2 regions of the Desemzia sp. FAM 23989 genome follow, and region 2 is predicted to be linked to the other one. Evidence: a T-box and tRNA genes for the amino acid it is inferred to sense, from the RefSeq annotation. Region 2 holds a T-box; the other holds one or more tRNA genes.
What was found. A T-box is a leader RNA that pairs with one kind of tRNA and senses whether it is charged. The one in region 2 lies ahead of leuS (leucine--tRNA ligase), so its partner is inferred to be a tRNA-Leu.

Region 1 (4,210 bases), on a different contig from region 2:
TATGTTTCCTTTATCTTTATAGAACCGGTTTAAGCACCGAAATAGGTTTGACAACTCCAGCCACTGAATCCAACAAAATAATGCTTTACTATTTGCCACTTTTTTTCATCTCTGGTATTTCACTTTTTTATGGTTTTCAAACATCACTGCCTTTACTTGATGTTCTAGCGCTCTTAGGTCTTTATACAGCAGTAAGCTTTATGGAAGAAGTCATTTTCCGTGGATTAATGTTCAATGCTTTAAGCCGTAAGTGGAAACATTTAACGGTTGTTCTCTTCATTAGTTCAACTTTTGCTTTCGGTCATATCATCAGTCTTGTTGCTACCCAGATGACAGGCTACGAAACATCTCTTCAAATTATGAACGCCTTTGTAGTCGGCTTTTTGTTTATGGTAGTCATGATTTCTTCGCGCAATTTAAAAGTCTGCATTCTAGCGCACATTCTTTACAATTTTTTGGCGAGTATTTCTAATGTAGGTTCAACTCGAATAGAAGTAGTTGTCGTTACTACAATCATTGCGGTTTTGTATACTGCTTATTTATGGAAAAATGCCATCCATCTTAAAGGTTATTTAAATGAGCGAGCTGTCTTTTGAAATGGAACAATTCTAGATACAAAAAAGTATCACGCTACCTATCAACAGCAGCGTGATACTTTTTTCTTTTTTACTTAATTTTTTGAGGGAGTTATCTTATTTTATAGCTTTTCCCCATCAAAGTTACCATCCAAAGCTTTTTGAGCGAGAACATTCAAATAGTTCCATGGACGGTTGAATCCTGGTTGGAAGAAGAAGTCGGCAAACGCTAATTGTTCTAGTGTCCAACCGGATGAAATAGCTACAGAAATCACATTGATTGAAGCTGTCACATCATATGTTGACATCAATTGAGCACCGACAATGCGGTGGCTTTCTTTTTCGAAATGAATCTTCATCATCACTTTTTCGTCATCAATAAATGTAGGACGAATATTTTCTACTACAAAAGTACTTTCTACTTCAGCATCAATAGAATCTTGATCGATGTCTTTCACACCTGTAGAAGCTAATTTGTAGTCGAACAATGTTAATCCAGATGTTCCAGATACTTCAGGCATTTTAATTTTTTTATCTAAAATGTTCTTAGCTGCAATAACTCCCTGGCGACGAGCATTTGAAGCTAGAGCAATCAGTTTAGATCCATGATTTGGAGCAAACGGGATTTTAGTAGCATCTCCCATTGCAAAGATGTCTTTTTCAGAAGTTTCTAAGTACTCATCGATTGCTACAGTTCCATCTTGGTTCAACTCAACAATGCCTTGAAGCCATTTCGTATTAGGACGAACCCCAACAGCCATAATAACGGTGTCTGCTTCGTATTCGCCTTTATCTGTAACGACTTTAGTTACTGTTCCGTTTTCTCCAATGACTTCTTTAACCATTTCACTTGTACGGACAGTCAATCCATTTTCTTGCATATTCTCATTCAATACATCTACGAATTCTTTATCTAAATAAGTGTTTAACACTCGATCTAAAGAATCGATAACCGTAGTTTTGATACCAGCTTTAGCAAATGCTTCAGCCACCTCGATACCAATGTATCCTCCACCTACAACAACGGCCTTTTTAGATTGGCCCATACGTGTTTTAACTTTTTCAGCCCAGTTACGGCCCCGTACATAATAGATATTATCTAAATCAACACCTGGAATAGGAATTCTAACCGGCATGGCTCCTGGAGAAATGATCAATTTGTCATAACTCTCTTCTGTTTCTCCATCACTTGTTTTTACAGTAATTGTTTTAGCTTGTGGATCGATTCCCACAACATCACTATTCATATGAACATTTACTTTTTGTTCGATATAAGAACCTTCTGTTGCATAATGTAGGCTATCTAGCGAATCGGCTACTCCTTCTAAGTAACTTTGAATCCCACAAGATAAGAATGAAGCTGTGTCTCCACGTTCGTACAAATGCAATTCAGCATCTGGCTGTTCTTTCAACAACGTTTGAATTGACTCATAACCAGCATGAGATGTTCCTACAACAATAATTTTCACTTCAATTGCCTCCAATAAACTATTTTTTGTTACAGAATGCACCATACCATTAATTTAGATTTTTATAAAATGATATGCATAAGATGTTCGTGTTTTACCGATTTTCAGATTAAAAATCCTTTTATATCTATTAAAAAGGCAGATAAGTATTCAATTTATTCTATCCATATATGAAAGCGGTATACTTAAATTCGTACAAAAAAAGACCATTCAGCTAGTTACCCTTTACTGAATAGTCTTATAAAATTTTTATGCGGCTGAGAAGAGTCGAACTTCCACCAACAATTGTTGACTGCCCCCTCAAGGCAGCGCGTCTACCATTCCGCCACAGCCGCTTATCGCAACACAACCAATTTTAACAATATTTCAAAAAATTGTAAAGCTGGTTTTTATTGCGATATTTAGAAAAAATTATTTAACATCACTCAATATAAACTGAATCACTTTATTTTCCCCATTGAGAAGGATTTTTACGCCATTCTTCTAACAACTGCTTTTCTTCCGAGTCAATAGTGCCTTTTTCTACAGCTTGTTCGATTAAAGTCGTATAGTTTGAAAGTGTGTGTATCTCAAATCCAGCTTTTTCGAAATTTTCTTTCGCTGCAGGAAGTTGATAGCTGAATATTGCTGCACATCCTAAAACTTCTCCGCCAGCTTGTTGAATGGCTAATGCAGCATCAATGACACTTCCACCTGTGGAAATCAAATCTTCAATACAAACCACTTTTTGTCCACTTTGAAGGCGGCCTTCGATTTGATTTTGTTTGCCATGGTCTTTAGCTTTACCACGGACATAAATCATCGGCAAATCTAATTCTTCCGCCAACCAAGCAGCATGAGGAATCCCAGCTGTAGCCGTTCCAGCAATCACTTCCCCATCTGGATAAAATTGTCGCATCAAATCGGCTAACCCTTTAGCGATTTCTTTTCGCACTGATGGGTAACTCATCGTAATACGATTATCGCAGTAGATTGGACTTTTGATACCGCTCGCCCAAGTAAAAGGTACTTTCGGGCTCAAACTGACTGCCTCACATTCCAATAATAAATCTGCAAATTTAGTCTCTTGATTCATCTTATTTCTCCCCATTCCATTGGTTGGTGATATTTTTATAAGCTATTACTGGGTTTTCAGATTGTGCAATCGGACGTCCCACAACAATATGAGTAGCTCCTTCTTTTAACGCTAACTCAGGCGTAGCTACACGTTTTTGATCTCCAATGTCAGCTCCTGCAGGTCTAATGCCGGGAGTCACACATAAAAATCCTTGACCAGTCGCTTCATGAATCATGCGAGCTTCTAGTGCTGAACACACTACTCCATCCAATCCCGCTTGATAAGCCAATTTGGCATATTGAGTGACACTTTCTTCTAACGAATGTCCAATCAGTTGTTCGTTTTGCATTGCTTCTTCTGTAGTAGAAGTCAGCTGAGTTACAGCAATCAGTAATGGACGATTACTCCCTTTTTTGGTTCCTTCTTCCAACCCTCTCATGGCCGCTTCCATCATCTCTTTTCCACCAGCTGCGTGTACATTTACCATATCCACTTCTAAAGTTGCCAAAACTTTCATCGCTCGATAAACAGTATTGGGGATATCATGCAATTTTAGGTCCAAAAAGATTTGATGGCCTTTATCCTTTAAGTCACGTATCAAACTTGGACCTTCACTGTAATACAATTCCATCCCAACTTTTAAAAATAAGGATTCTTGTTCGAAAGACTCTAGAAAAGACATTGCTTCTGCTTTAGACGGCACATCTAAAGCAATAATAGGTTTGGTCATCATTTGTTTATCCTCCATGTCGGTTTGGTTTCGGTTTGTTCTTCCAGTAAAGTAGCTACATATGACACTTCATATGCTGTTGTAGTAGAGCTGCGAGGCCTAGCAATTTTGCAAAAAAGATAAAATTTTATGAACAACCTCTCGCTTACGCTCAATCTTGTACTGTTCGACTAAACCAGCTGAAGCTGGAAGTCTCCCAGCAAAAAAAGCGCTCCTAGCCTGTAGATGGGCATAGGAGCGCAAAGAGAGCGTAGCTTTTCCGCACTTCCTTTCAGCCTCACAGGACTCAATTAAGGAAATCTTTTGTATTTCATTGGTTCTAATCTTAGCGAACTGAACAGGGGTTGTCAACGGAAAATTTATACTTGCCAGAATGAAA
Region 2 (4,210 bases):
ATCCATGATCAAACGCCATACGCGGTCTAAGAACTTGCGACTTCCTTCTAGTCCGTTTTCACTCCATGCAATAGAAGCATCTAACGGTCCCATAAACATTTCGTAAACACGTAATGTATCTGCTCCATATTGTTCTACCACATCATCAGGGTTGACTACATTCCCTTTTGATTTAGACATTTTCTCATTGTTCTCTCCTAGGATCATTCCTTGGTTGAACAATTTTTGATACGGTTCTTTTGTTGGAACGACACCGATATCGTATAAGAATTTATGCCAGAAGCGTGCATACAATAGATGCAATACAGCATGTTCTGCCCCGCCGATATAAATGTCTACCGGCAACCATTCTTTTAATTTTTCAGGGTCCGCTAATTGTTCTGAATTGTGGGGGTCAATGTAACGCAAATGATACCATGAACTACCTGCCCATTGCGGCATCGTATTTGTGTCACGTTTCCCTTTTTTACCGGTTTCTGGATCAACTACGTTTACCCAATCAGTGATATTTGCAAGCGGAGATTCACCAGTACCACTAGGTTTGATTTCATTAGTTACTGGCAGCAACAATGGCAATTCTTCTTCTGGGACAGTAGTGGTCGTACCATCTTCCCAATGAATAACAGGAATAGGTTCTCCCCAATAACGTTGTCGAGCGAACAACCAGTCGCGTAAACGATAAGTCGTTTCTTTTTTGCCGATTTCTTTTTCTTCCAACCAACTATTCATTTTTTCGATAGCAGCTTCTTTTCCAAGTCCATCCAAAAATTCTGAATTGATATGAGTCCCATCCTCAGTGAAAGCTTCTTTTGTGATGTCTCCACCTTCAAGTACAGGGATGATCTCTAAATCAAATTTAGTCGCAAATTCCCAGTCACGTTGATCATGAGCTGGAACAGCCATGATAGCTCCCGTTCCATATGAAGCCAGTACATAATCTGCGATCCAGATAGGCATTTCTTTCCCGTTTACCGGGTTGATTGCATAAGCTCCAGTAAAGACTCCTGATTTGTCTTTATTCAAATCTGTACGGTCTAAATCGCTTTTCAGACTACTCTCTTTTATGTAGGCTTCAACAGCTGCTTTTTGTTCTGGTGTAGTGATTTTTTCAACCAAATCAGACTCAGGAGCTAAAACAGCATACGTCGCCCCAAAAAGTGTATCTGGTCTTGTCGTGAACACAGTAAATTCTTCACTAGATTCTTTCACGCTAAACGTTACATTGGCCCCTACCGATTTACCGATCCAATTGCGTTGCATATCTTTGATATTTTCTGGCCAATCTACTAATTCTAAATCTTCTAGCAAACGATCTGCATAAGCTGTGATTTTCAGCATCCATTGTTTCATTGGCTTACGGTAAACAGGATGTCCTCCGCGTTCACTTTTGCCATCAATGACTTCTTCATTAGCCAAAACTGTTCCTAAAGCAGGACACCAGTTTACAGCTACTTCTGCTTCATAAGCCAAACCTTTTTCATATAATTTCGTAAAGATCCATTGAGTCCATTTGTAATACTCTGGATCAGTAGTGTTGATCTCACGGTCCCAGTCCAAACTGAATCCTAGAGAATTGATTTGACGTTTAAACGTTTGAATGTTTTCAGCTGTAAATTCAGCCGGATCATTTCCTGTATCCAGTGCGTATTGTTCTGCTGGCAGACCAAAGGCATCCCAGCCCATAGGATGCAACACGTTGTACCCTTGAGCACGTTTCATTCGAGAAAGAATATCCGTTGCAGTATAGCCTTCTGGATGTCCTACGTGCAGTCCTGAACCTGATGGATATGGGAACATGTCCATTGCGTAAAACTTATCTTTTTCAGGATCTTCTATTACGCGGAAAGATTTATTTGTATCCCAATATTGTTGCCATTTCTTTTCAATGGTTTTGTGATTAAAACTCATTCCTAATTACCTCTTTTCTTAATATTAGTGTAAAAAAAATCGCCCTAAAAATACAAAGGCATTTATTCCTTGTATTCTTAGGACGAACTCAATTTTATAGTCGTGGTACCACCTAAATTTACTGCAATAATCTCTTGCAATCTCATCTTATCCTTAACGCGGATGAAACGTCTCTGCCTACTTGAAAGTCTTTCTCAGCAAAGCAACTCCTAAGGCGAGTTCAAAATGTATCTCTGCGCATTTTCACCAACCATGCGCTCTCTAAAAAAGAGCCATTCCTACTGATCCTTATCACTGTCTTTTGATTATTGATTTCATTTTAACAAATTCTAGTTCTAGATTCAATTAAAGATTTAAAAACTTTTCTCTAAGCGAACAAGAGAGCAGGAGTAAAAAAACTCAGTGCACACTTTAAAGCTTATTATCGATAAGTTACTTTTATATTTATCTAATGGCAAAAAAAATTGATACTAAAAACAGTTATTTTTTCTTCTTCCCTATTGCTTTATAAGCACCTTTGATAACCTCAAAAAAGCTCAATGAGTGTACCATGTAATCGGGGTCAACGTATTCGCGTATCGCACGAAGAACTTTTTTAGGGTCTTTTGAAGAAAAAGTAAACGTACCCGATTTTTTCGTCTCGATCGCATAACGCGGGATCCATCTGCCTTTAAACATGACTGAAGCAATCACAAGATTTACCTCTTCCCAAGGAATTTGAATAAATTTGTGCGGATCCCGCGTATTATAAAATTCAAATCCTCTATCACCGATCATGATTTTCCCATAATCTGTTAGTCCCGTAAAAGCGGTGGCATCGATCACCAAATCCACTTTTGTGTTAATTGATTCAACCATTCAAACCGCTCCATTTCATTTATCGTCTTACAGTCATTATACGTTTCTTCATTCAAATAAACCACAAAAAAAACGACTGAGACAAAAATCCCAGCCGCTCTTTTTACGATCCACTATTCATTTACAGAATTGAATCGACTGATGTTTCTTTCAGTTATTATAGTAGTCCGATCAAGTGTCCGCCGATACCAACTACGAATAAACCTAAGATGATAACAATTGGGCTAACATTTTTCTTCAATAACCACATACAGAATAATGTTAACAATAACGGTGCCAATCCTGGAATCAATTGGTCTAAGTTATCTTGTAACGTGGTCACTTTAGTAGGAGAAAGAGCCATACCTGAATTTACTTGTTCAAAGGCTTGACGCATTCCTTCTCCACCTGCAGGTAGCTGATCCCATTCAATAAATGCTCCGTCCTCCAATTGTACTTCGGAGATAACGGGTTTGAAACCAATCGATACCCATCGTTGTACTAATGCTGCCAGTACAAACATCCCTAAAATAGATGCACCTTTAGTAATATCTTGCAATAAACCACCAGAAAGGTCTTCTGTGATTTTAGAACCGGCTTTGTAACCGAATTCTTGTGTGTACCACATGAAGCCCCAACGAATCAAATTCCAAGCTACAAAGAATAAGATTGGTCCAAGAATATTTCCTCCCATTGCTAATGAAGCTCCTAGAGCTCCTAACATTGGACGTACAGTAAACCAGAACACCGGGTCACCAACACCGGCCAAAGGACCCATCATACCAACTTTAACCCCTTGGATAGCTACATCATCAACAGGAACGCCATTCGCACGTTCTTCTTCAAGAGCTAAAGTAACACCAAGAATTGGTGAAGCGATATATGGGTGAGTATTAAAGAATTCTAAGTGACGTTTCAATGCTGCTGAGCGGTCCTCTTTAGATTTGTACAATTTTTTAATGGCTGGAATCATTGAAAATGCCCAACCGCCGTTTTGCATACGTTCATAGTTCCAAGAACCTTGGATAAATGTTGAACGCCATGCCACAGCTAAGCGATCTTTTTTAGATAAAGTAATTTTTTCTTCCATGTCAATTTCTCCTCCTTCAGGATTAATAATCGTTTAAGATATCGCCAAGCGGATCACCAGTATTGTTTCCGCCGTTACTTGAAGAACCACCCATTTTAGAAAGGTTCAAGTAAATAAGAGCGATAGCAACTCCGATTGCTCCTAGAGCGATCAATGTCAATTCAGAAACGGCTGCTACTACGAAACCAAGAACAAAGAATGGCCATACTTCTTTAGATGACATCATGTTGATAACTAGTGCATAACCAACAGCAACAACCATTCCACCACCGATAGCCATACCATCTGTCAACCATGCAGGCATTGATTCTAAGAATCCTTGAACTGTTGTTGCCGGGATAAATAATAGCGCTGCAGCTGGGATAGCGATACGGA

Region 1: it encodes a tRNA-Leu, which carries the amino acid that the T-box ahead of leuS (leucine--tRNA ligase) is inferred to sense. The anticodon was not compared.

The regions. Positions count from the first base shown of each region.
Region 1 is NZ_JBGQQT010000011.1:70,976-75,185, forward strand. Features, by position in the region: gene ACEN36_RS07905 (CPBP family intramembrane glutamic endopeptidase) at 1-596, shown strand, start outside; gene ACEN36_RS07910 (FAD-dependent oxidoreductase) at 698-2,044, opposite strand; tRNA gene ACEN36_RS07915 (tRNA-Leu) at 2,297-2,379, opposite strand; gene pyrE (orotate phosphoribosyltransferase) at 2,490-3,119, opposite strand; gene pyrF (orotidine-5'-phosphate decarboxylase) at 3,121-3,834, opposite strand.
Region 2 is NZ_JBGQQT010000006.1:89,186-93,395, forward strand. Features, by position in the region: gene leuS (leucine--tRNA ligase) at 1-1,908, opposite strand, end outside; T-box leader at 1,984-2,212, opposite strand; gene ACEN36_RS05365 (DUF956 family protein) at 2,389-2,766, opposite strand; gene ACEN36_RS05370 (PTS system mannose/fructose/sorbose family transporter subunit IID) at 2,924-3,835, opposite strand; gene ACEN36_RS05375 (PTS mannose/fructose/sorbose transporter subunit IIC) at 3,858-4,210, opposite strand, start outside.